DNA from 4 places in the Micromonospora sp. NPDC048999 genome. Region 4 is predicted to be linked to each of the others. Evidence: riboswitches for the same ligand, from Rfam matches in the RefSeq annotation. Region 4 holds a riboswitch; each other region holds the start of a gene.
The links. A riboswitch is a leader RNA that binds a small molecule or an ion and turns the genes downstream of it on or off. The one in region 4 is predicted to bind cobalamin.
Positions count from the first base shown of each region.

Region 1: linked by a shared signal. The riboswitch ahead of AB0C02_RS22645 (CbtB domain-containing protein) and the one ahead of AB0C02_RS02045 (ABC transporter substrate-binding protein) in region 4 are both predicted to bind cobalamin.
Region 2: linked by a shared signal. The riboswitch ahead of AB0C02_RS15425 (ribonucleoside-diphosphate reductase subunit alpha) and the one ahead of AB0C02_RS02045 (ABC transporter substrate-binding protein) in region 4 are both predicted to bind cobalamin.
Region 3: linked by a shared signal. The riboswitch ahead of AB0C02_RS15415 (acyl-CoA thioesterase) and the one ahead of AB0C02_RS02045 (ABC transporter substrate-binding protein) in region 4 are both predicted to bind cobalamin.

Region 1 covers NZ_JBEZFI010000025.1:15,644-22,930, forward strand. Annotated here, with positions in the region: gene AB0C02_RS22630 (ABC transporter ATP-binding protein) at 1-616, shown strand, start outside; gene AB0C02_RS22635 ((2Fe-2S) ferredoxin domain-containing protein) at 613-1,311, shown strand; gene AB0C02_RS22640 (histidine phosphatase family protein) at 1,362-1,937, opposite strand; cobalamin riboswitch at 1,955-2,092, shown strand; gene AB0C02_RS22645 (CbtB domain-containing protein) at 2,125-2,343, shown strand; gene AB0C02_RS22650 (CbtA family protein) at 2,361-3,116, shown strand; gene AB0C02_RS22655 (cobalt-precorrin-6A reductase) at 3,210-3,989, shown strand; gene AB0C02_RS22660 (precorrin-2 C(20)-methyltransferase) at 3,977-5,491, opposite strand; gene AB0C02_RS22665 (precorrin-8X methylmutase) at 5,494-6,123, opposite strand; gene AB0C02_RS22670 (precorrin-3B synthase) at 6,120-7,287, opposite strand, start outside.
Region 2 covers NZ_JBEZFI010000011.1:135,570-142,856, forward strand. Annotated here, with positions in the region: gene AB0C02_RS15425 (ribonucleoside-diphosphate reductase subunit alpha) at 1-1,386, opposite strand, end outside; cobalamin riboswitch at 1,599-1,813, opposite strand; gene AB0C02_RS15430 (M1 family metallopeptidase) at 1,917-3,341, opposite strand; gene AB0C02_RS15435 (FAD-dependent oxidoreductase) at 3,623-4,885, opposite strand; gene AB0C02_RS15440 (helix-turn-helix domain-containing protein) at 5,021-6,577, shown strand; gene AB0C02_RS15445 (DMT family transporter) at 6,619-7,287, shown strand, end outside.
Region 3 covers NZ_JBEZFI010000011.1:127,380-134,666, forward strand. Annotated here, with positions in the region: gene AB0C02_RS15395 (non-reducing end alpha-L-arabinofuranosidase family hydrolase) at 1-304, opposite strand, end outside; gene AB0C02_RS15400 (YcnI family protein) at 810-1,520, shown strand; gene AB0C02_RS15405 (M36 family metallopeptidase) at 1,800-4,613, shown strand; gene AB0C02_RS15410 (LysE family translocator) at 4,699-5,322, opposite strand; gene AB0C02_RS15415 (acyl-CoA thioesterase) at 5,326-5,838, opposite strand; cobalamin riboswitch at 5,964-6,179, opposite strand; gene AB0C02_RS15420 (ribonucleotide-diphosphate reductase subunit beta) at 6,224-7,273, opposite strand; gene AB0C02_RS15425 (ribonucleoside-diphosphate reductase subunit alpha) at 7,255-7,287, opposite strand, start outside.
Region 4 covers NZ_JBEZFI010000001.1:423,006-430,292, forward strand. Annotated here, with positions in the region: gene AB0C02_RS02025 (amino acid adenylation domain-containing protein) at 1-2,232, opposite strand, end outside; gene AB0C02_RS02030 (VOC family protein) at 2,516-3,295, shown strand; gene AB0C02_RS02035 (ABC transporter ATP-binding protein) at 3,285-4,079, opposite strand; gene AB0C02_RS02040 (iron ABC transporter permease) at 4,093-5,148, opposite strand; gene AB0C02_RS02045 (ABC transporter substrate-binding protein) at 5,243-6,178, opposite strand; cobalamin riboswitch at 6,270-6,413, opposite strand; gene AB0C02_RS02050 (C39 family peptidase) at 6,540-7,287, shown strand, end outside.

The DNA of each region.
Region 1 (7,287 bases), on a different contig from region 4:
CTTGATCGCCCCCGGGTCCGGGACCGTGACCGTCGCGGGCGACGACGTGGCCGGGCTGTCGCGTGCCGCCGCGGCGCGGCGGATGGCGCTGCTCGCCCAGTACGCCGAGACCGACCTCGACCTGACCGCGCTCGACGTGGTGCTGCTCGGCCGCACCCCGCACCGCCGCTCCCGCTGGTCGGACAGCGACACCGACCGGGCGGCCGCGACCGACGCGCTCGAACGCGTCGACATGTCCGGGTACGCCCACCGCAAGTGGCAGACGCTGTCCGGCGGGGAACGCCAACGGGTGCAGCTCGCCCGAGCCCTCGCCCAGGAGCCGCAACTGCTGCTGCTCGACGAACCCACCAACCACCTCGACATCGGCCATCAGCTGCAGCTGCTGCATCTGGTCCGCCGCAGCGGCGTCACCGCCCTCGCCGCCCTGCACGACCTCAACCTGGCCGCGATGTTCTGCGACCTCGTGGTGGTGCTGCTCCACGGCCGGGTCGTCGCCTCCGGACCGCCTGTCGGCGTGCTGACGTCCGCGCTGCTCGCCGACGTGTACGCCGTGGACGCCGACGTCGCCGTGCACGACGGACGCCCGGTCATCACCTACCGGGCACCGGCAGCATGAACGTCCTGCTCGTCTCACGCGGGGCGACCCACCACGGCGGCCACGACGCGGTCCACCGCCTCGCCGCGGCCGTCGCCGAGGCCACGGGCGTACCGGTGCGGGCGTGTTTCCTCGACGGCGCCGAGCCGTCCCTGCACGCTGCCCTCGATGCCGTACCGGAGGATGGCGAGGTCCTGCTCGTGGCCACGCACGTACCGCCCGACCGATACCTCGACACCTGGATCCGCCGCGCGGTCGCCCACTGGCGCACCACACGGGACCGGCAGACACGAATTCTCGTCGCCGCGCCGCTGGCGGCGCAGCCCGCGCTGGTCACCGCAGTCTGCGATGCCATCACCGGCGAGCACACCACCCTCGACGGCAACCCCGGACCGTTCCGCAGCCCGGCCTGGTCACAGATCACCCGACACCGCCGGCACATGCTGGTCTGCCGCGGGCCGCGCTGCACCGCGTACGGCGCCGACCAGGTCGCCGCGACCCTCGGCAACCGCCTGAAGGAGCACGGCCTCGGCGACGACGACGTCCTGGTCACCGCGACCGGCTGCCTGTTCCCGTGCAACCTCGGCCCGCTCGTCGTCGTGTATCCCGACGACACCTGGTACGAACACGTCGACGCGGGCCTCGCCGTCCGTATCACCGACGAGCACCTGCGCGACAGCGTGCCGGTTGACGGCAGGCGCCCACGCGACTCGTGAATGCGTAGCCATCGGCTCCATCAGGCACCGGCGCCGAATGTGACAAGGCGCTACCGGCAGGCCAACGGACCTGCCGTCATCCGCACCGTCCAGCGCCCGGAGTCGCCCCGCAGGACGGTCCGGGTGAGCGGCGCGACGTCGATCCGCCAGAACGAGGCAGGTGCGGCGCCTATCGCGCTCACGATCAGGGCGCGGATCACCATCGGATGGGTGACCGCGACGAGCGTCCGCGCGGTGCCGGGCAAGGCGCCAAGCCAGCGGCCAGTCCGGTCGAGCAGGTCGTGCAGAGACTCGCCGCCGTGCGGTGCTGCGGCCGCGTCGGTCAGCCAGGCCGCAACCGCGTCCGGTTCCGCAGCCGCGACATCGTCCAGCGTATGACCGGCCCAGCGGCCGAGATCGGCGTCGCGCAGCCCCTCATCGGTCCGTGGCACGAGCCCGAACGCGGTGGCGGTCTGCACGCAGCGCAGCGCCGGCCCGCAGCGGACCTCGTCGGCACGGGGCAGCGCGTTGGTGAGCGCCACCGCGTCGGCCAGCCCGTGCGCGTCGAGCGGCTCGTTCTGGGGGAAGGCGGCCGCCCGGGTGGCCGTGGTGGGTGCGTGGCTGACCAGTATGAGGCGACTGCTCACGTTGACACTCCTAGGCCGTCGGCCGTAGCGTCCAGGGCACAGCGTGATGGTGGAGGAAGCCGGTGAGACTCCGGCACGGTCGCGCCACTGTAACCGGTTGAGGGCTTGAGCCCACATGACCGGGAGTCAGACCCTCCCCGTCGCCAAACCCGCTATGGGACGCGTTGATCCCAAGGAGGTACCTGTCATGGCAGACGTGTCACTGCCCACCCCCACCGCCGTACCCCTTCCGGCCGCCATTCCGTTGCGTCAGATCATGCCCTGGGCTGTCTTCGGCGCGGTGCTCGCGGCCGTGCTGCTGTACTTCGTCGGCGTGGAACAGGGTGTGCTTTCCGTGTTCTCCGGCGAGACGGTGCACGAGTTCGTGCACGATGGTCGCCATCTGCTCGGCTTCCCCTGCCACTGAGAGCGGTGGGAGACTCCGTGTTTTCCGCACGCACGCTGCTTGTCCGGGGGATGATCGTCGGCCTCGCCGCCGGCGCCGCCGCCTTCGTGTTCGCCACCCTCTTCGGTGAGGGTCCGGTCGGGCAGGCCATCGACTTCGAGGCCACACATGCCGGCGGCCACGACCACGGCGATGAGCCCGAACTGGTCAGCCGCACCATACAAAGCACGCTCGGCCTGGCCACGGGCACCCTGGTGTACGGCGTCGCGCTCGGCGGCCTGTTCGCCCTTGCCTTCGCTGTCGCGTACGGCCGGATCGGCCGCTTCAGCCCCCGCGCGACCGCCGCTCTCGTCGCACTCGGTGGCTTCGTGACCGTCGCGCTCGTACCGTTCCTCAAGTATCCGGCCAACCCGCCGGCCACCGGTAACCCGGACACGCTCGGCCAGCGGACCGGCCTGTATTTCCTGATGATCGTGATCGCGGTCGCCGGCGGGCTTCTCGCCCTCTCCTTCGGGCGTTGGCTTGGGCCCCGCTATGGTGCCTGGAACGCCAGCATCGCCGCCGTTGGGGCATACGTAATACTGATCGCTGTCGTCGAGTTGGCCCTTCCGACGATCAGTGAGGTCCCCGACGGCTTCCCCGCCCTCGTGCTCTGGAAGTTCCGGCTCGCCTCACTCGGCACCCAACTCGTCACCTGGACCGTGCTGGGGTTGCTCTTCGGCGCGCTCATCCGACCCCGTACGCACGCACGTACGGTCCCGGCGGAGAAGGCAGCGGTCGGCGCCGGCCGGTGAGGCCGTAGCGCATGCGGATGCAGGAGCGGGCCGGGCATCGCGGTCGCCACCGAAAGAGCTGCCCTGGCCCGCACTGTTCAAAGCATTGATTGGATGAGCACCATCGCAGCTTCCGCTCCCGAACGACGAGTACTCATCCTCGGCGGCACCGCCGAGGCGCGGGCCCTCGCCGCCCTGCTCGCCGACCAGCCGGCGATCGCGGTGGTGTCCTCCCTGGCCGGGCGGGTCGCCGATCCCCGCCTACCGGTGGGCGAGGTACGCATCGGCGGGTTCGGCGGTGCCGCCGGGCTGACCCGCTGGCTCACCGAGCACCACATCGACGCCGTGGTGGACGCCACCCACCCGTACGCCGCCCGGATGCGGGCCGCCGCCGTCGACGCCGCCACCACCGCCGGGGTGGCTCACCTGCGGCTCGAACGACCCGGATGGACGGCGCAGCCGGACGACCACTGGCACCGGGTCCCTGACGTGGACGCCGCGGTGCGGATGCTGCCGGCGCTCGGGCGGCGGGTGCTGCTGACCACCGGCCGGCAGAGCCTCGCGGCGTTCCTGCCGCTGAGCGGGCTGTGGATCCTCGCCCGGGTCGTCGACGCGCCGGCGGAGCCGGTCCCCGCCCACGTGCAGCTGCTGCGCAGTCGCGGCCCCTACACGCTCGCGGGCGAGCTGGAGCTGATGCGCACCCACCGGATCGACGTGCTGGTGACCAAGGACAGCGGTGGTCCGCTGACCGAGGCGAAACTCGCGGCCGCGCGCCGACTCGGGCTGCCGGTGCTGATGGTCGACCGTCCCACGCCGCTCGCCTCCTCGACGGTGGTGACCACCGTCGAGGAGGCGGTGCGCTGGCTGTCCGGTCTGCCGGCTCAGCTGGGATAGGTGCGCGGGGTCCAGACCACCGTGGACCCGTCGCCTCTGGTGCTGACCTGGGTCGTCGACGAGCCGACGATGAGCAGGCAGCGCATGTCCACCATCTCCGGGTCCACGTCGGCCAGCGTGGTGACGGTGATCGTCTCGCCGGGGCGGCCGACGTCGCGGGCGACCACCACGGGTGTCTTCGGATCGCGGTGGCGCAGCAGGACGTCGCGGGCCGCGCCGACCTGCCAGCGACGGCTGGCCGAGGCCGGGTTGTAGAGGGCGAGGACCAGGTCGGCGGCGGCCGCCGCAGCGAGCCGGGACTCGATGATCGGCCACGGCTTGAGCCGGTCCGACAGCGACAGCACCGCGAAGTCGTGTCCGAGCGGGGCGCCGATCCGGCTCGCCGCGGCCTGCGCTGCGGTGAGGCCGGGCAGGATCCGCACCGGTACGGCGGCGAAGCGGGCCTGCGCGGTGGCCACCTCGTAGACGGCGCTGGCCATCGCGAAGACTCCGGGATCGCCGGAGGAGACGACCGCCACCCGGGCTCCGTCGAGCGCGAGTTCCAGGGCGTGGGCGGCCCGTTCGGTCTCCACCTGGTTGCCGGAGGTGTGCCGCTGCTGGCCGGGGCGCACCGGCACCCGGTCGACGTAGGGTCCGTAGCCGACCAGGTGCTCGGCCTCGCGAAGCGCCCGCGCCACCTCGGGGGTCAGCCAGCGGGGTCCGGCCGGGCCGACGCCGACGACCACGACCTCCCCCGCCCGCTGCGGGGTCGGGGCCGGTGGCTCGTCCCGAGTGGCGGCGCTGGTCGGGCTGGGCAGCAGGGCCAGGGAGAAGTACGGCACCTCGTCGGCCGACACGTCGGCCAGGAGTGCGTGGCGTTCCTGCGCCGAGGTGGCTCGCTCCACGTACCACGTCTCGGGCAGCCGGCCGGCGTCGGTGACGGCGGCGCGGACGTTGTCGAAGGTGCGGCCCAGTTTGAGTACGGCGGCGGCGTCGGTGTCGGCGAGCCGCCGGGCGAGTTCCTCGGCGGGCAGCGTGCCGGGCAGGATGGTCAGCACCTCGTCGCGTTCGACCAGGGGCCGGCCGAGTACGGCGGAGGCGGCGCTGACCGACGTGACGCCGGGCACCACCTGGGCGGGGAACCGGTGGGCGAGGCGCTCGTGCAGGTACATGTAGGAGCCGTAGAACATCGGGTCGCCGGCGCAGAGCACCACGACGTCGCGGCCGGCGGTGAGGTGGGCGGCGAGCCGCTCGGCGCTGTCGTCGTAGAACTGGCGGATGACACCCTCGTAGCCGGCTGGGTCGTCGGTGTCCTCGGTGGTGACCGGGTAGACCAGCGGCTCGTGGATGTGCTGCTCGCGCAGCAGTCCGGCGGCGATGGTACGGGCGATGCTGCGGCCGTGCCGGGCCGAGTAGTAGGCGATCACCTCAGCCTCGGCGATCAGCCGGGCGGCCTTGACCGTCAGCAGTTCCGGGTCGCCGGGTCCGACGCCGACGCCATAGAGCGTGCCGGGCTGTGCCATCGTCACTCCACCTCGCTTGCGATGCCGTTCACCGCCGCCGCGGTGACGGCGCTGCCGCCGCGGCGGCCGTGCACGACCAGGTACGGGACCCCCGCCTGATGTGCGGCGAGGGCCTGCTTGGATTCGGCTGCGCCGATGAACCCGACGGGCACCCCGATGATGGCGGCCGGCCGGCCGGCACCTTCGTCGATCATCTCCAGCAGCCGGAACAGCGACGTGGGCGCGTTGCCGATGGCCACCACTGCTCCGTCGAGCCGGTCCCGCCACAGCTGCATCGCCGCCGCGCTGCGGGTGGTGCCCAGCTTCCGGGCCAGGTCCGGCACCGCCGGGTCGCGCAGCGTGCAGAGCACGTCGTTGTCGGCGGGCAGCCGGCTGCGGGTGATCCCGGCGGCGACCATCGCCGCGTCGCACAGCACCGGCGCGCCCGCTTTCAGCGCCGCGTGGCCCGCAGCGACGACCTCGGGGTGCGCGTCCACGTCGTTGACCAGGTCGACCATGCCGCTGGCGTGGATCATTCGAACCACCACTCGGGACACGTCGACGGAGAACCGGGACAGGTCGGCCTCGGCGCGGATGGTGGCGAACGATCGGCGGTAAATCTCCGCGCCGTCGCGGACATAGTCGTAGCTCATGAAGGTCTCCGTGCCTGTGCCACCCGCTCGGGCAGCGGGCCGTGATGATCCCCGCGGGGACTCGCGACACGGTAACCGGCGTCGGTGGCCACGGCGACGGCGGCCGGGCCGGCGGGCCGCCCGCAGCAGCGGTCGCAGCCGGCCCAGTGCAGGGGAAGCGCACCGGCGACGGGCGGGTCGGCGGCGATGAGGGTGGCCGCCGCGTCGGCGCGCACGTCGGCCAGGGCGTTGCCGCAGCCTGGCCGGCCGGTGCAGGCGGTCACGCCCACCCAGGGCGACGCCGGATCGACGATGAGCCCGACCTCGGCCAGCCGGGGCATCGTCGCCGTGGGCGGCCCGGGCACGACGATGGTGCGCCACGGGGCCACCACCACGGGCGCGTCGGCCAGGGCGGCCACGGTGTCGGCCTGATCGGCGGTGAGCCGGCCCAGTGGTGCCGCCGCGACGACGAAGCCGTGCGGGTGTGGGCCGACCTGAGGCGGGGTGCCGTGCGGCGGGTCGAGCGGGTCGGCGTGCGGGCCGCCGAGCGCGGCGACGATCGCCGCGGGCGCGTGCGGCAGGTCGGCGAGACGCCACACATCTGGCCGCCCGCCGCGCTGGTGCAGGAACGCCCGGGCGGCGGCGACCAGTGCCTCGGGGACCTCGGCGGCGGCGGCCCGCAGGCCGAGGTCACGGCCGGCCAGCAGCAGCGCGCCGCGGCCGGCGATCCAGCACAGGTCGGCGCCGAGTGCGGCGACGTCACCGCGGCCGTCGTCGAGGGCGATCAGGAACCGGCCACTGAGCTCGGTGAGGTCGTCGGCGGCGCAGATCGCCGCGTCGACGGCGGCCACCAGGGGCCGCACGTCGAGGTGGCCGACGGTGTCCAGGCCGCTCAGGGGTGAGGCGACGATGTTGCGGACCCGTTCGTGGGTGGCGCTGGGCAGCAGCCCGGACTCGACCAGAACGGCGGCGACCCGGGCGACGGCACCCGGGTCGGGGATGCCGCGTAGCTGCACGTTGCCGCGGGAGGTCAGCTCCAGGGTGCCGTCGGCGTCGTGTCGGGCGGCGGCGGCCAGGCGGCGTAGTTGCGGGACGTTGAGCCGGCCCCCGGGGATGCGTACCCGCACCAACAGCCCGTCGGCAGCCTGATGGGCCCGCAGCAGGCCAGGGCAGCGGTCGCCGTCG
Region 2 (7,287 bases), on a different contig from region 4:
CGCCCGTAGCCGCGCCCAGTCGATGCCGCCGTCGGTCAGGTGTGCCGCGAGGTTGACCGAGCCCAGGTTGCACACCGCGGTCTCGGCGTCGCTGGACACCTCGATGATCTCGGTGCACAGGTTCGACAGGTGCACCACGTTGCCCGGCTCGGCGGTCTGGTTGCACAGCCGGTTCGCCGCGTCCTTGAACGTCATCCACCCATTGCCGGTCTGGGCGAGGGTGCGCATCATCCGCCCGTACAGCTCGCGGGCCGGGACCTGCCGCACGAAGCGGCCCTGCGCCTCCGCCGCCCGGTACGCGGCGTCGAACTCCGCGCCCCACAGGTCCGGCAGCTCCGGCACCTCGTCCGGGTCGAACAGCGACCACACCCCGTCCGACTCCACCCGGCGCATGAACTCGTCCGGGATCCAGTTGGCCAGGTTGAGGTTGTGGGTACGCCGGGCGTCCTCGCCGGTGTTGTCGCGCAGCTGGAGAAACTCCTCGATGTCGGGGTGCCACGGCTCCAGATAGACGCAGGCGGCCCCCTTGCGCCGGCCGCCCTGGTTGACCGCCGCGACGCTGGCGTCCAGGGTGCGCAACCACGGCACGATGCCGTTGGACCGCCCGTTCGTGCCCCGGATCAGCGCGCCCCGCGAGCGGACCCGGGAGAAGGCGATGCCGATGCCGCCGGCGAACTTGGACAGGTTGGCCACCTGCGCGTACCGCTGATAGATGGAATCCAGCTCGTCGCGCGGCGAGTCGACCAGATAGCAGGACGACATCTGGGTGTGCCGGGTGCCGGAGTTGAACAGCGTCGGCGAGCTGGGCAGGTACGCCAGGCTGGACATCAGCCGGTAGAAGTCGACCGCCTCCGCCGGTGTGTGTGACAGTCCGCACGCCACCCGCAGCAGCCAGTACTGCGGCGTCTCCAGCACCAGCCGGCTCGTCGGATGCCGCAGCAGATACCGGTCGTGGACGGTACGCAGCCCGAAGTACTCGAACCGCAGGTCACCCGCCGGGTCGACGGCGTCGTCGAGTTGGCCTGCGTGCGTTGCGACGAAGGCGGCGGTCTCGTCGCCGATCAGCCCCTCGGCGTGGCCGCGCCGGACCGACTGGCTGAACGAGGCGATGCCCTGCCCGCGTACCTCCTGTTCGACGTGTCCGGCCAGCAGGCGGGCGGCCAGGCGGGAATACTGCGGTTCCTCGCCGATCAGCTCGGCCGCGATCTGGATGGCGAGCCGCGCCAGCTCGTCGGTGCTCGCGCCGTCGTACAGCCCGTCGCGGGTACGGATCGCCACCCGCAACGGGTCGACGTCGCTCAGGTCACCGGTCCATCGTTCGACCGTTCGGGCGATCCGGTTGACGTCGACGGGTTCGGTGTCGCCGTTGCGCTTGCGGACGTGCATCTGGGCGCGGCGTCGACTGGGCGGGGTCGGATCGCACGGCACCCCGTCGACGGCCGGGGTGACCTCGGTGACTGTCACTACTCACTCCTCGCGAGTTCGGGACCGGATGGCCCTCGGCGCGTGGGGAGCGGACACCGCCGGACGCCCGCCGGCACGGCGGGGTCCCGTGGCGTCGGCCGTCCCACGCGGCCTCGGACCATCGCACGCCCCGGCGGGGGCGTGCGCGCGCTGGCAGGTCTTCGGACTCGCGGGCACGACCGGCGGAACCGGTCTCCTACTGGCCGTCGCTTCCCAGACCACGGGTGGTCCAGTGCTGATGACGGCGGTCGTTCCCACTCACCGCTGCGGGGCAGTCCCGGACTTCCACCGGGTTCCCTCTTGCCTCGACCGCCCGGAGAGCGGCCGAACCAGCTGCGCCAGACACCATATATGGCCGCGCCCTTGCTAGTGCAACACCAGATGTGGCGTTGGCGTGTCCAGAAACGGCAGGAGCCCCGCGACCGACAGGTCGCGGGGCTCCTGGGGCAGCGTCACCAGGTGGTGGGCTTGCCCTTCTGGTACAGCCACACGTCGAAGAACGTGTGCAGGTTCTGCCCGGACTCCCGCTCGGCCAAGGCGATGAAGTCGGCCGTTCCGGCGTTGCCGTGGCGGTAGGTCGCCGTCCACTGACGCACGATGCGGAAGAACGTGTCGTCGCCGACCTTGCCGCGCAGCGCGTGCAGGGTCATCGCGCCCCGGTTGTACGGGACGTTGCTGAACATGTCCACCGGGCCCGGGTCGGCGAGGACGGTCTGCCAGAACGACGACGACGCGGCCCGCCCGTAGTTGCTGCTGCTGTTGAACGTCGAGTTGACCGACGTGCCGCCGGTGTACTCGGTGTACATCCACTGCGAGTAGGTGGCGAAGCCCTCGTTCAGCCAGATGTCCGACCAGAGCTTCGGCGAGACGCTGTCGCCGAACCACTGGTGGGCCAGCTCGTGGGCCATGGTGCTGACGCTCGGCGCGCTGGAGAAGATCGGCTTGGTCTGGCTCTCCAGGGCGTAGCCCACGTTCGGGGCCCGGTCGATGATCGCGCCGGTCGAGGCGAACGGGTACGGACCGAACTTCGAGGAGAAGAAGTCGACCATCTTCGGGATCTGCGCCACGGCGTTGGCCGAACCGGCGACCTGCCGCGGGTCGACCGCCACGTACACCGGGATGCCGCTCGGCGTGGTCGACTCGGTGACCACGAAGTTGCCGATGGTGATCGTGGCCAGGTAGCTGGCCATCGGCTCGGTCGAATCCCAGACGAAGGTGGTCCAACCGTTCTTCGTCTGCTGGGAGAGAAGCTGGCCGTTGCCGACGGCGGTGAGCCCCTCCGGCACCTTGGCGGTGAACCGGAACGTGGCCTTGTCGGTCGGGTGGTCGTTGGTGGGCAGCCAGGCCGGCGCACCCTGCGGCTCCCCGGCGACGAAGGCGCCGTCGTCGGTCGGTACCCAGCCCTCGATCGACCCGTCCGGGTCGGTGATGACGCCCGGCACGCCGGCGTACTTCACCACCACGGTGAACGTCTGCCCGGCCTTGAGCTTCGGCCGCGGGGTGACGATCAGTTCCTGACCCTCACGCCGGAAGTCGTGGGCGTGCCCGTTGACCGTCAGCGAGGAGATCTCCGGACCACGGAAGTCCAGGTTGAACTGGTCGAGGTCCTGCGTGGCGATCGCGGTGATCGTGGCGGTGGCGTCCATGAAACGGGTCGCCGGGTCGTAGGAGAAGTTGAGGTCGTAGTGCTGGACGTCGTATCCGCCGTTCCCCTGGTCAGGGAAGTACGGGTCGCCGACGCTCGCAGCGCCGGCGGAGTAGCGGGGGGCGCCAGGGTTGCCCGGTGCCGCACCGGCCGTGGCCGGTGTCGCTGCGGTTCCGGCCACCATCAGGGCGACCGTGGCCAGTGCGGTATGACGCAGGCGTGGAGCTGCCATGTGGAACCTTTCTATGGAAAGGCCAGGAGGGAAACTGGCCCTCAGATGATCACCACCTATCCATCCGCACCAGACCCGCGTTCGTCAAGGGTTCGTACGGAGGTTTCCTGCCCCGCGTCGTGGGAGACCGCCTGTTCACGACCTACCAGGTCGAATGCCTACCTGAACACAAAAGGCGGGCGAAGCGTCGTGACGCTCCGCCCGCCTGAAGGTCGGCCGTATCGTGTGGACACTCGGTCTGCCGGCGACCGCGATCGGCCGCCGGCACACCGGGTGAGTTGTCAGCGCATCGGGTCGAAGGGCTGCAGTTCCGCCGGCCGCCGGCCGGTGGTCATCTGCTCGGCGAGCAGGCTGCCGGTGAGCGGGCCGAGGGTGATGCCCCACATGCCGTGGCCGCCGGCCGCGAAGACCCGCGACGACCGGGTCGCGCCGATCAGCGGCAGGCCGTCGGGGGTGCAGGGCCGCGACCCGACCCACTCGTCGACGCGGGCGTCCAGGTCCGCGCCCCGCAGCAGCGGTCGGGCGGCCTCGGCGATGGCCAGGATGCGACGCCGGTCCAGCGGGGCTTCCGCGCTGCGGAACTCCATCATCCCGGCGACGCGCAGTCGGTCGCCGAGCGGCGTGCACGCGACCCGCTGCGCCGGGAAGTACACCGGCCCCGACGGCACGTGCTCGATCGCCACGCTGAAGCTGTATCCGCGTCCGGCCTGCACGACCGTCCGAACGCCGAAGCGCCGGCCCAGCTCACCGAGCCACGTGCCGGTCGCCAGCACCACCGCGTCGTAGCGCTCGTCCGCGCCGGCGGAGGTCACCACCCGGACCCCGGCTCCCTCGTCGCGAATGTCCACGACGTCCGCCCCGGTCACCAGCGACGCCCCACGGGCGCGCACGGAGTCCGCGAGCGAGTGCACGTACTCGCCGGGGTTGATGAACCGCTGACCGTGCAGCCGGATGGCGGCGCCGATGTTCTCCGACAGCGAGGGCTCCACCTCACGCGCCTCGGCCCCGGTCAGGACGTCGAATTCGATCTCCTGGCCCGCGGCGTGGATGTGCGCCAGCTCGTCCAGCAGGACCGACCGTTCGGCCTCGGTCCGGTACGCCGCGACGAACGACTTCGCCTCGTGCGTCATCGCCGCGACCCCGCCGGCCCCCAGGGCGTCGAACGACTCGAACGCGCGCCGGTTCATCGGGATGTAGGCCCGCATCGCGGTCCGCCACTTCGCGGGGGTGCTGTGCCGGGCGAAGCCCGCCAGGAACCGCAGCAGCCGAGCGTCCGCGCGCGGCGGCACGTACACCGGCGACGACGGGCTCAGGACGGCGCGCAGCCCGTAGCGGAGCACGGCCGGCTCGGGCAGGGGAGTGGTGATGCCGGGGGTGAGCCAGCCGGCGTTGCCCCACGAGGCGCCTGCCGCCACACCCGTGCGATCGAACACGGTGACCTCCACCCCCCGCTCCTGCAGGAACCAGGCGGTGGCCAGCCCGACCATCCCGGCGCCGACGATGGCGACGCGCTGGGGGGCGGGTGCGGACTCGGTGGCAGACATTCCCGTTTTCTCCTTCAAGCGACCTGAGATCGGGCCCAATCCTGTCGTCGCCAGGCTGAGACGTCATTGTCCTGGCCGGCCAACACTCATACCCGCGATTGGTCGGAACGAACAACGCCGAGGCATGATGTGGTCATGATGACCGTGGCTGGCGTGGTGGAGGCGGTCGGCGCTGCCCTGCTTCAGGTCGTCGTCGCCGCGAAACCGGCGGAAGTACGCGACGTGACCCTCGCCGAACTCGACGACGCGTCGAGCGGCCAGAGCGGCGATCTCGTCCTCGGCGCGGGCATCGCGACGCCGAACCAGGCGCTCGCCGTGATCGAGCGCTGCGCGGAGACCGCGGCGGCCGGCCTCGTCCTCAAACCCCCGCTCGCCTCGCACCCCGACGTGACATCCTCCGCCGCCGACCGCGACCTGACCTTGGTCGAGCTGCAGCGCCACGGGTCATGGGCCCAACTCGTCTGGCTGCTCCGCGGGGTGATCGACCGGGCGGCCGCGCCCGGCTCACCCGAGACCGGCACACCCGGGGTGTACGACGAACTGTTCGCCCTCGCCGACGCGACCGCCGCCATCGTCGACGCGCCGGTGACGATCGAGGATGCCCAGTCCCGGGTGCTCGCCTACTCGTCACGTCAGGACCGCACCGACCCGGCGCGCGTCTCGACGATCGTCGGCCGACGCGTACCCGGCGACGTGATCGCGCACTTCCGCTCCCGTGGTGTGTTTCGCAAGCTTGCGAAGGGCAGCGAGCTGGTCTTCGTGCCGCAGGGCCCGAACGGGACCCTGCCCCGGCTGGTGATCCCGATCCGTGCCGGAGGTGAGCTGCTCGGCTCGATCTGGGCCGTCGTGGAGGGGCCGGTGCCGGACGGGCGCTTGCGCGACCTTCAGGGCGCGGCGTCCGTGTTGGCGCTGCACCTGCTCCGCCTCCGGGTGCAGGCCGATGTCGCCCGCCGGGTGTCGGCCGACCGCCTGCGGGCCGCCCTGCGCGCCCCCGGCCGGATGGGCCGGGAGGAGCTCGGCCTGCCCACGGGGCCGTGGCGGGCCGTCGCGCTCGAGGCGCACGGCGGGACCGCGGAGATGGTGCACAACCTGGCCCTGTGGGAGTCGATCACCCGCCGCCACGGCTGGCGTCAGCCGCTGATCGCGGACGTCGGGGACGTCCTGTTCGCCGTCGTGGTCGATGAGGGCGAGGCGCCCGGCTCCTGGCTCTGGATGGAACGGCTCATTCGCGACATCGCCGTGCACGAACCGGGGCTGCGCGCCGCGTCCGGCAGCGTCGCCGCGGACCTGGCTGACCTGCCGCGATCGCGCGCCGAGGCAGCGGAACTGCTCGCGCTGTACGGCTCGGCTCGGCAGCGGAGCTCGGTGCTGCGGTTCGAGGACCTCTGGGCCGAGGTGGTCGTACACCGGGTGGTCGCCGCGGTGCCGCAGGACGACCTGCTGGTCGGCGGGCCCCTGCCCGACCTCGTCGCCCACGACCGGAAGCACGGCACCGACTACGTCGCCACCGTCGCCGCCTGGCTCGAACAGCAGGGTGACCCGAACAAGGCGGCCCGGCAGTTGCACGTGCACCCCAACACGCTCCGGCACCGCCTGCGCCGCCTCGCCGAGGTCGTCCGCGTCGATCTCGACTCCCCGCGCACCCGGCTGGCACTGCAGATCCAACTCGCGGCGCTGCGCCCCGGATCCTGACCCGCGTCCTGAAGGCGCGAAAAATCCGTGGTTTGACCGAGGTGGGCGGGGTACGCCCTTCGGTGGTCTTCATCCTGGCAATCGGTGCCGCCCTGCTGCTCGGCGTCGGCTCGGCCATCCAGCAGCGGGTCGCCTTCCAGGCTCCGGACGGCCTGGCGTTGCGCGTGGGGCTGTTGTGGCATCTCGTCCGGCAGCGACTGTGGCTGCTGGGTCTCGCGGCGACGCTGCTGGGCGGCCTGCTCAGTGGCGCCGCGCTGGGGCGGGGCTCGGTCGTGCTGGTGCAGCCCGTCCTGGTGCTGCGCCTGCTGTTCGCCCTGTCCGCCTCGGCGCTGTGGTCCCGGCGGCCGCTGCGAGCGCGGGACTGGGGGGTCGCGCTGGCCGTCACCGTGGGCATGGTCGCTTTCATCGTGGCGGGTCATCCCGGAACCGGCAACCCGGAGGGAGTACCAGCCTGGGACTGGGCGGTGGCCGCGGCCGGCATCGGCACGCTGACCCTGTTGCTCGTGCGCTCCGCGCGCCGGCTGCGCCCGAACCAGGAAGCGCCGATGCTGGCGATCGGGGCAGGCATGCTCTACGGACTGCAGTCTGCCCTGACCCAGTCGGCCGTGCACCTTTTGTCCACCCGCGGGCTGCTGGCGCTGCTGACCAGCTGGCAGCCGTACACCGTGTTCATGATCGGACTGATCGGGACGCTGCTCGCGCAGAGCGCG
Region 3 (7,287 bases), on a different contig from region 4:
CGTTGTAGCTGACGTTCACGGCCCTGACCTGCCCGCCGTTCTGGGTGATGGAGGCGTTCCAGAACTGGGTGACCGTCTGGCCCGCGGTGAAGGACCAGGTGAGGGTCCAGCCGTCGACCGGGTCCCCGAGGTTGGTGATGGTGACGTTCGCGCCGAAGCCATCCTGCCACTGTGAGGACACGGCGTAGGTGACCGCGCAGCCGGCCGCGGCGGCCTGGGCCGGCATGGTGACGGCTGCGGCGGCGGTGACAAGTCCTGCGGTGGCCGCGAGTGTCGCGGCCTTAGCTCTCCAGGTGGGACGCATCGAGGTCCTTTCGCGGATGGGTACGCCGGCGCACCGTGGAGTGCCGCATCGTCGGCGCAGCGATGGTCCGCGCGGTCACGCCCGGGTTGCGAGTCGTGCTGACGGGCTGACGAAGGCGGTGCAGGGCTGCTGGACCCACGAAACCCGGCGCCAGTTGAACGCTCCTGAGAAGTGCGGAACAGGTGGCGGGAGCGGCTCGGACAGGTCACCGAAAGCCGACCGGGGTCAGACCCGGTGCCCTTCGATCAGTCGGTGGCGCCGAACGGGGTGGCGTGCCCTGACTCCCGCAGAAAATAGCACGTTGTCGATGAAAGGGTCGAGGATGCTCGCGCGCGTCGTAAGACTGTGGGAACTCAGCAGCCCCCCGCTACGACCAACACGCGTGGTGGCCGTGCGGCCACCACGTGCGGGCGGCGTGGCCGACCCGTACGGACATTGTGATCGAGGAGTTCTGTTGATGCGTGCACGATCGGTGGCCAGGCTGCTGGCCGCAACCGTGGCCGGAATGCTTGCCGCAACGACCATCGGAGTCGGCGTGGCGTCTGCGCACGTCACGGTCAACCCGCGTGAGGCGACCCAGGGCGGCTACGCGAAGCTCGCTTTCCGGGTGCCGAACGAGCGGGACAACGCCGGCACGACCAAGCTGGAAGTGACCCTGCCGGCCGACACGCCGGTGGCGTCGGTGTCGGTGCGGCCGATGGCGGGATGGACCGTGCAGGTCGAGAAGGCGACGCTCGCAAAGCCTCTCGAGATGCATGGCAGCCAGGTGACAGAGGCGCCGTCGAAGATCACGTGGACGGCCGAGGGCGACGGCAACATGATCAAACCGGGCCAGTTCCAGGAGTTTGAGATCTCCGCCGGCCCGCTGCCCGAGGCCGATACGATGATCTTCAAAGCATTGCAGACCTACTCCAGCGGCGAGGTCGTGCGGTGGATCGAGGAGCCCAGCACTGACGGCTCCGAGGTCGAGCACCCCGCCCCGGTCCTCAAGCTCGCCAAGTCCGCGGACTCGGCCCACGGGGCTGCCGCCACCCCGGCGGCTGACTCGAACGCTGTCGCCACGGTCAAGGCCAGCGACGCCACCGACACCGACGACGGCCGCACCGGCTGGGCGCTCACCTTCGGCATCGCCGGCCTGGTCGCCGGCCTGGCCGGCTTGGCCTTCGGCCTCCTGGCCTGGCGTCGGCGACCCGCCGTCACCAACGCGGCGGACTGACGTACGGGATGCCGGCCGTCGGCGACCGGCGGCCGGCGCCCCCAGTTCCTTCGCGGGGGCCCCGCGACAGGCGTAGGAGCTGCTGCTCGGAATCTTCCGCCACTCGTCGGATGATCAGCCCGCAGACCACACCGTAGCGTCGATGCAATTCACCCCGCACCGGTATGGCTACTGAACGTAACTGCTGGGCGGGCGCCCGCGGAGCGGCATGGCGGGCCGCTGCGGCGGTCGTGGAACGGCGCTTCGTGCTGTCCTGTCCAACCCCCGAAGGGAGCAGCGGTGCCTGAGCATCCGTCCCGTGGTCGACGCAACGCCGCGTTGTTGTTGTCCACGGCGCTGGTGGCGTCGTTGACGTCGTTGTCCATGAAACCTGCCTGGGCTGCTCCGGAGAAGGCTCCGGAGAACCCGATCTTTCTGACTGGCCCGAACGAGGGCGCACCGAAGGACATCGCGATGCGGTACCTGCGGGCGCACCCGGCCGACTTCGGGGTGCGTGCCGCGGATGTGTCGGACCTGTCGGTGATGTCGAGCTATACGAGCGAGCACACCGGGGTGACGCACGTCAACCTGGTGCAGCGGTACAAGGAGCTGGACGTCTTCGGCGCGGTCAGCACGGTGAACATCGCCCGCGACGGCAGCGTGGTCTTCGTCGGTGACAGCCTGGTGTCGGGGCTGGCGGAGAAGGCTTCCGGCAGCGCGTCGTTGGACGCGGTCGAGGCCGTGGAGGCGGCGGCCGATGGTCTCGACCTGGCCAAGCCGAAGAACGCGAAGGTGATGAGCCGCAACGCCGGCGCGGCCAAGGCTACGGTCGTTTCCGGTGCGGGTATCTCGGATGAGCCGATTCCGGCGAAGCTGGGTTGGCAGCAGACCGAGAACGGGCTGCGGCTGGCCTGGCAGATGGTGATCGACAATTCTGCCGACGCCCATCTCTGGAACGCCGCGGTCGACGCCGAGACCGGCGAGCTGCTCAACGTCGACGACTGGACCGACCACGACAGCCCGGAGGATCTGGCCACGACGCTGGGCCGCCGGGAGACGCAAGCCGCGACCGTCGCCGCCGCGAGCGTCCCGACCCTCCGGGTCAGCCCGCCGAACCCGGCCGTCGACGGGTCGAGCTACACGGTGTTCGAGTTCCCGAAGGGTGACCCGAACGACGGCCCGCGAACCGTGGTGACCAACCCGGCGGACGGGACCGCGTCGCCGTACGGGTGGCACGACACCGACGGCAAGCCGGGCCCCGAATACACCATCACTCGGGGCAACAACGCGTACGCCTACACCGACAAGGACGCCAACAACCAGGTCGACCCGGGCAGCGCGCCGGACGGCGGAGCCAGCCTCAGCTTCAACTTCACCGCCGACATGAACGAGCATCCGCAGACCTACGCCCAGGCCGCCGTGGTGAACCAGTTCTACTGGTGCAACATGGTCCACGACATCACCTACCGCTACGGCTTCAACGAGGCCTCCGGCAACTTCCAGGTCAACAACTACGGCCGGGGTGGCGTCGGCGGCGATGACGTGCTGTGCGAGGCGCACGACGGCTCCGGCGAGAACAACGCCAACTTCTCCACGCCGGCGGCGGACGGCGGACGCCCCCGGATGCAGATGTTCCTCTGGCCCGGCAACCAGTTCGGCCTGCCGAACGCCGTGACGATCGACGGCGGCTCCGCCGCCGGCACGTACGAGGCGGAGTACGCGCGGTTCACCCCCGCGCCCACCAGCGCCGGCTTCGCCGGTGAGGTGGTGGTCGTCAACGACGGCGTCGGTGCGACCGGCGACGGCTGCACCGCCTACAGCGTGCCCCGCGGCGCGATCGCCGTGGTCGACCGGACCAGCACCTGCAACTACTACACCCAGGTGGTCAACGCCGAGAAGGCCGGCGCCGCCGCGGTGGTGGTCGTCAACAACGCCGCTGGTGCTCCGGTCGTGATGAGCGGCTCCATGGACCCGCCGGTCGGGATTCCCGCGGTCATGGTGAGCCAGGCCGACGGAAGGACCATCAAGGCCGGCCTGCCGGCCTCGGGCAAGGTCCACCGGAACCTGGCCCGGCCGCCGATGCGGGACGCTTCGTTCCGCTCCGAAACGATTTTCCACGAGTACGGCCACGGCGTCTCCCTCCGGCTGACCGGTGGCCCGGGTGTCAACTGCCTGAACGGCGACGAGCAGCAGGGCGAGGGCTGGAGCGACTTCCTCGCGATCACCGCCCTGCTCAACCCCGCGATCGACGATCCGGAAAAGGCCCGCGGTTACGGGCAGTACGCGCTGTTCCAGGACAGCCGGGTGGGTGACGGCATCCGGGCCCGGCCGTACTCGCGGAACATGGACATCCAGCCGTTCACCTACGACAGCATCAAGACCGGTGGCTGGCTGAACGGCACGTCCCTGGCTGTCCCGCACGGCATCGGTCACGGCTGGGCGGCGGTGCTGTACGACATGGTCTGGAACCTTGTCGACCGGCACGGGTTCAACCCGAACGTCTACGAGGCGTGGAACACCGGTGGTAACAACCTCGCGCTGCAGCTGGTCATCGACGGGCTGAAGATGCAGGGTTGCAACCCGGGCTTCGTGACCTCCCGTAACGCGATCATCGCCGCGGACGCGGCGCTGACCGGTGGCGAGAACTCCTGCATCATCTGGGGTTCGTTCGCTCGCCGTGGCCTGGGCTACAGCGCGGTGCAGGGCACCACCAACCGTAACGACAACACCGAGGCGTTCGACATGCCGCCGTCCTGCCGGGCTGACTTCCTGAACCAGTCGGCCGCGCCGGCGCTGAACAGCGTCAAGGCGGGTACGAACGTGCAGCTGGCCTTCAAGCTGGCCACCAACCGGGGCCTGGACATCCTGGCCGAGAACTCGCCGTACTCGCGGCTGGTGGACTGCAACTCGCTGAAGACCGTCAACCCGAGCGGGCCGACCCGGCCCACCCCGGTCTCGGCCCACACGCCGGACGGGCAGAGCATGTCGGCCAACGCCAACGGCCGGTACAGCTACCCGTGGAAGACGGACAAGGGCTGGGCCGGCACCTGCCGTGAGTTCGTCCTGACTCTCGACAACGGGTTCCAGCACCGCGCCTACTTCAAGTTCAACTAACCGGTAACACCAGCAGCACCCGGAGGGGGCGTTCCGACCACGGAACGCTCCCTCCGGCCCTACCGTGGCCAGGGCGGGCAGAGAGTCAGCCCGCGGCCAGGCGTAGCCCCAGGGCGACGAAGGCGACCGCGCAGATCCGGTTGATCCGTCGCGACCACCGGCCGTCGGCCAACCGCCCGGCCAACCGCCCGGCACCGGCGCCGAGGGCGACATCGACGGCCAGTTGCACCGCGACGAACAGCCCGCCGAGCAGCGCCAGTTGCGCGGTGACATCGCCGGCGGCCGGGTCGACGAACTGCGGCAGGAACGCCACGCTGAACAGGATCATCTTCGGGTTGAGCAGGTTGGTCACCAGCCCGCGCAGGAACGCCCGGCCGGCCCGAGGATCCTGCGCCGCTGCGGCGGTGCCGGGCCCGTCGCCGCCGCGCAGCGCCCGCATCCCGAGCACGATGAGGTACGCCGCGCCGGCCCATCGGATCGCGGCGAACAGCACCGGCGAGGCGGAGACCAGCGCCGCGAGGCCGCACACGACCGCCGCGACATGCACCGCCTCGCCGGCGGCGACGCCGAGCGCGGCCACAACTCCCGCCCGGGTGCCGTACCGGATGGCATTGGCGAGGACGAACATCATGTCCGGACCGGGCGTGACCATCAGGACCACGATCGCGGCGAGGTAGCCGGCGAGCACCGCCATGGACAGTCCGAGCATGACTCAGCCCTCCTCGACGCCGTCGAGCAGCGCGCGCCGCAGGGTCAGCCGGTGCCTGCGGCGGATCTCCGCCTCGCGGTAGCGGCGCCGGTCGGCCTCGGTCTCGGGGAGCAGCGGTGGCGCCGGTCGCGGCAGGCCCGCGTCGTCGACGGCCACCATGACCAGGTGGGCGGTCGCCACGTCGACCGGTGGCACCGCCCGGTCCCACCGGTCCGCGGTGACCTTGACCGCCACCTCCATCGAGCTGCGGCCGGCCCAGGTGATCCGGGCGTCCACGTGGACCACGTCGCCGACCCGCACCGCCCGGAGGAAAGCCGTCTCGTCGATGGCCGCGGTGACGGCCGGCCCGTCGGAATGGCGGGCGGCGACCACACCGGCGACCGAGTCGATGAGGTTGAGAATCCGGCCGCCGTGCACCGTGCCCATCAGGTTGGTGTGGTGCTGGTCCATGATCTGCGACAGGGTCAGGTGGGAGGCCGACGGCGGCCGGCCGGTGATCGTGGTGGTGTCAGGCACTGTGGTCTGTCCGTCCTCGGAAAGCGGACCGCCGGCTCAGGGGCGCGCACGTCGAGGCCACACCGGACCTGCGTCCGGCGTGTCACCCGCCCGACCCACCCGCGAGGTCGACGGCAGCGCGCACACCTCGTGCGCGCGGCGCGGGCAGGTCTTCGGACTCGTGGGCGTGACCGGGGGCCGGTCTCCTATTGGCCGTCGCTTCCCAGACCACGGGTGGTCCAGTGCTGATGACGGCGGTCGTTCCCACTCACCGCTGCGGGGCAGTCCCGGACTCACACCGGGTTCCCTCTTACGACGCCTGGCCTGTCACGGCCGGGCGAACCAGCGCCGCAGCCAGCATATCCGCCGTCGCCCGGGGCGGTGTTTTCGCCCCGGGCGACGGTGCTCAGAAGTCGTCGTCGAAGGCGACGGTGCCGGTCACCCCGACCTGGTACGCGGACACCCGGCGCTCGAAGAAGTTGGACAGCTCCTGCACGTCCTGCAACTCCATGAAGGCGAGCGGGTTGGTGGACCCGTAGTGTGCGCTCAGGCCGAGCTGCGCCAGCCGCCGGTCGGCGACATGCTGGAGGTACTCGCGCATGTCGGCCAGGGGCAGCCCCGGCACACCCTGGCCGAGCAGGTCCTCGGCGAACTGCACCTCACACTCGACGGCTTCGACGAGCATCTGCCGCACCTGGTCGGCGAGGTCGTCGTCGAACAGGTCCGGCTCCTCGGCCCGGACGGTGTCGACCACGTCGAAGGCGAACGCCATGTGCATCGACTCGTCGCGGAACACCCAGTTGGTGCCGGAGGCGAGGCCGTGCAGCAGGCCGCGGGAGCGCAGGAAGTAGACGTAGGCGAACGCGCCGTAGAAGAACAGCCCCTCGATGCAGGCGGCGAAGCAGATCAGGTTGAGCAGGAACGCCCGCCGGTCCTCCCGCGTCTTCAACTCGCGTAGGTCGTGCAGCGAGTCGATCCAGCGGAAGCAGAATTCGGCCTTGCGCCGGATCGACGGGATGTTCTCGACGGCGGCGAAGGCGGCGACGCGCTCGGCCTCGTCGGGCACATAGGTGTCCAGGAGGTTGAGGTAGAACTGGACGTGCACCGCCTCTTCGAACAGCTGCCGCGACAGGTAGAGCCGGCCCTCCGGGCTGTTGACGTGCTGATAGAGGTTGAGCACCAGGTTGTTGGCGACGATGGTGTCGCCGGTGGCGAAGAACGCCACGAGCCGGCCGACGAGGTGCCGCTCGGCGGGGCTGAGCCGGTCGAGGTCGGTCAGGTCGGCGTGCAGGTCGACCTCCTCGACCGTCCAGGTGTTGCGGATGGCGTCGCGGTAGCGGTCGAAGAAGTGTGGGTAGCGCATCGGGCGGAGGGTGAGGTCCATCCCGGGGTCGAGCAGCATGGGTGTGATCTCCGTGGTGGTGTCGGTCGGGGCGGTCACTGGCAGGCTTCGCATGCCTCGGGGTTCTC
Region 4 (7,287 bases):
GGTGGTCTCGGTCGGCCCGTACAGGTTGTGCAGCGGCACCGCCAGGACCGCGGCGAGCTCGGCCGCCAGGTCACCGGTGAGCTGTTCGCCGATGCAGGTGACCCGGCGTACGCTCCGGCAGTCGGCCAGGCCCGGCTCGGCGACCAGGTGCTTGAGCACGGTGGGCACACAGGACAGCAGCGTGACCTCCTCCCGCCGCACGGTGTCCAGCAGGGCGGGCGCATCCAACGCGCCGTCCGGCGGGGCGATGACCAGGGTCGCGCCGGCCACGAGAGCCGGGTAGACCTCCTGACCGAAGACGTCGAAGCTGGGCGAGGTGAGGACGAGCAGGCGGTCGGCCGGGGTGACGTCGAGCCGCCGGGCGAACCAGACGGCGTGCGCGGCGAGGGACCGGTGCTCGACCATCGCGCCCTTCGGACGGCCGGTCGAGCCGGAGGTGTGGATGACGTACGCCAGATCGCCGGGGGCGAGGACGGCCGGCTCGGGGCCGTCCGCCCCGGCCGGATCCGGGTCGGGGTCGTCCACGCAGAGCACGGTGTACGGCCCCGACGGCAGGGCCGGCCGCAGGCCGGTCGCGGTGACGACCACCGACGCGGCCGCGTCGTCGACGAGGTACGCCAGCCGCTGCGCCGGGGAGGCCGGATCCAGCGGGACGTACGCCGCGCCGGACCTGAGCACCGCCAACATCGCCACGACTACGTCGGCGGAGCGGGGCAGGGCGACGCCGACGAGCTGTTCGGGGCCGACGCCGGCGGCCCGCAGCCGCGCGGCCAGCCGGGCGGTCCGCCGGTCCAACTCCGCGTACGTGATCGAGGTGACGCCGTCGCGCAGGGCGACCGCCGCCGGGCGCTCGGCGGCCCGAGCCCGGATCAGGTCGACGACCGTGCCGCCGGGCGACTCCGCGAGGCCGCCGGTGGTCCACCCGGCCAGCAGCAGCCGTTCCGCCTCGTCCAGCAGGGGCAGCGCCGACAGGCTGGCATCAGGCGCGGCCAGCGCGGCGCCCAGCAGGCTCAGGTAGCGGTGCACCAGGCGCTCGGCGGTGCTGGCGTCGAACAGGTCGCTGCGGTACTCCAGCCGCCCCTGTGTCTCGTTCAACTCCAGCAGCAGCTCCTCGTGCGCGCTGCCGTTGCTGGTGCTCAGCTTCACCTTGCCCAGGTAGTTGAAGCCGAGCTGGTAGAGCGGCTGCACCCCCGGCGTACGGGGCGGTGACAGCGCCTCGACCAGCCGGGGCAGCGGCAGCTCCTGATGCTCAAGGGCGGACAGCATGGTGTCCCGCACTCGCTCGACGAGTTCGCCGAAGCCGGGGTCGCCGGTGGTGTCGATGCGCAGCACCAGGGTGTTGACGAACATGCCGATCAGCGGCGCCAGCTCGGGCCGGTCCCGACCGGCCACCGGCAGGCCGACCAGCACCGTGGCGTCACCGGAGAGTCGGTGCAGCAGCGCCGCGTAGCCGGCGAGCAGAACCATGGCGGGGCTCGCCGCGTGCCGGCGGCCGAGGGCACCGAGTTCGGTATGCAGTTCCTCGGGAAGGTCGAAGACAAGTTCCGCGCCGGGGCGACCCGGCTCGGCGGTGCGCGGGCGGTCGGTGGGCAGGCCGTGTACGACCGGCACCCCGGCCAGCCGATCCCGCCAGTAGGCCAGGTCCGCGTCGCCGGCGCCGGTACGCAGCCGCTCGGTCTGCCAGGCGGCGTAGTCGGCGTACTGGATCTCCAGCTCGGGCAGCCGGGCCGGCCGGCCCTCGACGGCGGCCTCGCACAGCTCGCGCATCTCGGCGGCCAGGATCGGCACCGAGTTGCCGTCGAAGATCGAGTGGTGGGCGACGAACAGCAGTCCGCTCTGCCCGGGCATGCGGATCAGCCGGGCTCGCCACAGCGGGGCCTGGTCGAGCGCGAACGGTTCGCCCAGGTCGGCGTCTCTGGCCTCGGCCAGCCGGCGTACCCGCTCCGCCTCGGGCAGGTCGGCGACGTCCAGGTGGGCGAGTTCGACGGGCACCTCGGCGTGCACGACCTGGGTGAGGGTGCCGTCGTGCGACCGCAGCGCGGTGCGCAACGGCTCGTGCCGCCGGACGAGTTCGGCCAGCGCGGCGTGTACGACGTCGGCGTCGATCCGCGCCGGGAGCGAGGCGTAGGCACGCAGGTTGTAGGCGGCGGATTCGGTGTCGACCTGACCGGCCAGCCAGATCCATTCCTGAGCCGAGGATGCCGGAAAGGTGTACTCGCCGGATCCCTGCACCGCTTCCTCCCTCACACGACACCCATCGCCGATGCACTCGGCATCGGTATCTGCCAATGCTAATAAGTTTCAGGCAACGGACCCTCCGTTGAATATCCATTCAGGACTGACCGTCCACCCGCTATCGCTTCACCGCGACGCGTGATCACCAGGCGACTCCCAGCAGTACGGAGGAAGCCTCTTCACCTGACGTTCTGCCCGATTTCGGCCCGCCACGGACGCGACGGTGCCACGATGCCGGCAGGGCGTGCCAGCGGGGCCGCCCCCGGCGAGAGGGGCCACCGTGAACGGCGTGGAACCCGGCACGCCCTGCTGGACCGACCTGGCGACCCCGGGGCTGCCGGACGCGAGGCGGTTCTACTCGGAGCTGTTCGGCTGGACCGGCCGGGTCTCCCCGGAGCCCGCGGCCGGCGGCTACACCGTGTTCCTCAAGGACGGCCGGGCCGTGGCCGGGGTGGGCCCGCCGGCCTCCCCGGACCAGGTGCCGATCTGGTCGACGTACGTGGCGACCGACGACGCCGACCTGGTGGCCACCCGCGTGGAGGCGGCCGGCGGCCAGGTGGTGGTGGCTCCCTTCGACGTCCTCGACCAGGGCCGGATGGCGGTCCTCTCCGATCCGGCCGGGGCGGTGTTCAGCGTCTGGCAGCCGATGGCGATGCGCGGCGCGGAGCTGTTCAACGCGCCCGGGTCGATGTGCTGGAACGAGCTGGTCACCCCCGATCCGGAGGGGGCCAGGGACTTCTACGCACTGGTCTTCGGCTGGCACGCGGAGGAGCAGCCGGGCGAGCCGTACCCGTACACCGGGTGGCGGTGCGGCGCGGTGATCGTCGGCGGGATGACGCGGCCGCTGGCGGAGCTGCCGGCCGATCTGCCGGCGTACTGGTCGGTGTGGTTCGCGGTGGCCGACGCCGACGTGACCGCAGCCCGCGCCACCGAGCTGGGCGCGACCGTCCTGGTTCCGCCCCGGGACACCCCGAAGGGTCAGCTCACCGCCCTCCGCGACCCGCAGGGCGCCATCTTCTCCACTCTCGCTCCCCGACCCGTACGCCGCGCTACGGCGTAGCCGCCGCCCCTCCTTTCCAGCGGACGGGGAGGACGAGGGGGCCGTGGTCGCCCTGGACGATCCGGACGTGGGCGCGGTAGTGGGTGGCGAGCAGGTCCTCGGTGAGCACCTCGTGCGGGGGGCCGGCGGCCGCCACCCGGCCGTCGGCGAGCAGCACCAGGCGGTCGGCGTACTCGCCGGCGATCGACAGGTCGTGCATGGTGGCGAGCACGGTCAGGCCGTGCTCGCGGCGAAGCTGGTCCACCAGCTCCAGCACCTCCTGCTGGTGGCCGATGTCCAACGCGCTGGTCGGCTCGTCGAGCAGCAGCAGGGTGGCGCCCTGGGCGAGGGCGCGGGCCAGGAACACCCGCTGCCGCTCCCCGCCGGAGAGGGTGGCCAGCTCCCGGTGCGCGAACCCGCCCAGGTCGAGCCGGTCCAGCACCTCGTGCACGGCGGCCAGGTCGGCGGCCGACTCCCGGCCGAGCGCCGGAATGTACGGCGTACGCCCGAGCAGCACGTAGTCGAACACCGACATGCCGACCGGTATCACCGGGGACTGCGCGACGGTGGCGACGACCCGGGCCCGGTCGCGACGGCGGAGCGCCTGGATCGGCGTACCGAAGAGGGAGACCGCGCCCGGAGCGGGCAGCAGGCCGCCGACGGCGCGCAGCAGGGTCGACTTGCCCGCGCCGTTCGGGCCGATCACGGTGACCCACTCGCCCACGGCGACGGTCAGGTCCACGCCGGCCAGGATCGACGCGCCGCCCAGCTCGACCCGCAGGCCCCGAACCTCCACGGCGCTCATGCGACCACCTCGCTCATGTGAACACCCGGCGGGCGGTCCGCAGCACCAGGACGAAGAACGGGCCGCCGAGCAGCGCGGTAACCACGCCGATCGGGATCTCGGCGGGGGCGGCGGCGGTCCGGGCGACAACGTCCGTCAGCGCCAGGAACGCCCCGCCGAAGAGCATCGACAGCGGCAGGATCACCCGGTAGCTGGACCCGGCGAGCAGCCGTACGGTGTGCGGCACGATGATGCCGACGAAGCCGATCAGCCCCGAGGCGGAGACCGCGGCGGCGGTGCCCAGCGAGGCGGCGGCGATCAGCAGGTACCGGGAGCGCTGCGGGTGCAGCCCGAGGCCGGTGGCCTCGTCGTCGCCGACGGAGAGCACGTCCAGCTCGCGCCGGTGCAGCAGCACCACGACCGAGGTGAACAGGAAGTACGGCAGGACCAGCCGGACGTCGTGCCAGCCGGCGGTGGCCAGCCGGCCGAGCAGCCAGGAGTAGACCTGTTGGAGGCTCTCGGCGTGCCGTTGCAACAGGTAGGTCTGCCCGGCGGCGAGGAACGCCGAGACCGCCACCCCGGCCAGGATCAGCGCGGCGGGTGATCGGTCGCGCCCGCCGGCCGCGCCGAGCAGGTACGTCAGGGCGACCGCGCCGAGCGACCCGACGAACGCGGCGAGCGGGATGGCCAGCGGCATGCCGCTGACTGCGCCGCCCGCCCCGACGCCGAGCGCGATCACCGCGGTCACCGCGAGCCCGGCTCCGGCCGCCACGCCCAGCAGGTACGGGTCGGCCAGCGGGTTACGGAAGACGCCCTGGTAGCAGCCGCCGGCCAGGGCGAGCAGCGCGCCGACGAGCAGGCCGAGCACGACCCGGGGCAGCCGCAGCTCGGTGACGATGGCGATCTCGCGCTCGGTGAGCCCGCTGTCCAGGTGCACCCCGGGCAGCAGGTTGAGCAGTTCGGCGGCGACGCTGCCGGGCGGCAGGCTGACCGGGCCGAGGGACACCCCGGCGACCAGCGCGACCAGTACCGCGCCGATCCCGGCTGCCAGCCAGCGTTTGCGCAGCCCGGCCGGCCGGGCCGGGGGCACCGGCCCGGCCCTGCGTACGCCGGCGGGCCGGGACGCTCGGGGCGTCCCGGCCGACGGGCCGGCGGTGTCCGCTGGTCGCACGCTCACCGACAGGTCACGCCGGGACCTTGGCGGTGGCCTCGACGATCACCCGGAGCAGGTCGACCACGCGCGGGCCCCAGCGCGAGGCGATGTCGTCGTCGAGGGCGACGATCTGGCTGTTCTTCACCGCCGTGACGCCGGCCCAGCCGCTGCGGGCCTTGACCGTCGCCGCCGTCTGCTCGCAGCACTTGGTGTCGGACAGGAAGACGAAGTCCGGGTTCGCCTGGACGATGACCTCCTGGGAGAGCTGCGGATAGCCGCCGTTCTTGCCGTCGGCGTCCGACGGGTCGGCGATGTTCTCCAACCCGGCGAGGGCGTAGATCGAGCCGATGAAGGTCTTGCTGGTGGCGGTGTAGAGCTCCGGGCCCAGCTCGTGGAAGTAGGTGAGCTTCTCCGCCCGCTGCGGCAGGCTGCCGGTGAGCGCGGTGATCTCGTCCTTCATCTTCTTGACCAGGTCCGCCGCCTCGCCCGAGTGGCCGGTGAGCGTGCCCAGGTCGGCGATCTGCTGGTACGTGTCGTCCAGCGTGGCCGCGGCCGGGGTGAGCAGCACCGGGATCTTCAGCGTGGTGAGCTGGTCAACGATCTTGTTCAGGTCGTTGGAGAGCACCACCAGGTCGGGGCTCTTGCCGGCGATCGCCTCGGCGTTCGGCTGGTAGCCGGAGAGGTCACTCTTCGGCGCCTCCGGCGGGTAGTTCGACTGGTCGTCGACGGCGGTGACCTGCTCGCCGGCGCCGATGGCGAAGAGCATCTCGGTCGTGGTCGGCGACAGCGAGACGATCTTCTCCGGGCGCTTGTCCAGGGTCAGCTTGCCGACCGTGGCCGGGAAGGACGCGGCGGAGCTACCGCCGGCGGCGGGGGTGTCGGTCGAGGTCTTCTCGGCGCAGCCGCCGAGCAGGAGAGCGCCGACCGCGAGGGCGGCGGCGAAAAGCCGGGGGGTACGTCTGGACATCGGTCCTCCTGTCGGTCGAGGAGCGTGGTGCTTCGCCGACAGGGAGCGCCTGGGCGTACCCGTCCGCGAGGCGCCCTTCCTCGAGAGCGCGTGTCGCGACCGTGCCGCAGGCGGCCTGGCTCGTCCCCGCCGCGAGCGGGGCATCACAGTTGCGGGACAGCGCCGGTTTCGCACCAGCTTCGCTGCGGTTTGGCCGGTAGCACCGTAGCGCACGACCAGCGAAGATCGCCCGGATGGGACATGTGGGTGTGACCCCCCGCGCTTCCGCCGGCAAAGATTTTCCACATGCCGAGCTCTGGCGAAAATTCCCGTCAGGAGCGACAGTGAACGGCAACGATGCGTTCTCATCTGGGAGCTGCCCATGATCACGAAACCGTTGCGCGCGGCCGCCCTCGCCGGCGTCACCGCGCTCGCCCTCCTCGCCACCACCGCGCCCGCCCAGGCGGGCAACAACCTCCCGGCCGGTCCGCACGACGAGCAGATCACCTTCCAGGAGTGGTCGAAGCACCCGGACTGGCGTACCGGCACCCACCAGGGGACGCGGGCCATCCCCGGACACCGCACCGGAATCACCATCGACCGGCCGGTCGGCACCACCCGGTTCACCGACCCGCACGGCGGCACCACCCGCACCTGGGAGTACGCCACCTGGACCTCCCCGGAGCAGGCGATCGGCTTCGACGCCACCGAACTGGTCGCCTCGTGGAACGCGGAGACCCCGGCCGGCACCTGGATCCAGGTCGAGCTGCACGGCACCTACAACACCGGCCAGCAGACTCCCTGGTACGTGATGGGCCGCTGGGCCTCCGGGGACCAGGACATCAAGCGGGCCACCCTGGACGGTCAGGGCGACCCCTGGTCGACCATCTGGACCGACACCTTCTCCATCGACAACGCCGCGAAGGGCGTGCTGCTGCGGTCGTACCAGCTTCGGCTGACCCTCTACCGGGCACCGGGGCAGGCCGCCTCGCCGCGGGTCTGGATGCTCGGCGCGATGAGCTCGAACGTGCCGGACCGGTTCAACGTCACGCCGAGCAGGGGCCGGATCGCCTGGGGCATCGAGCTGCCCGTCCCGCGCTACTCGCAGAACATCCACCGAGGCGAGTATC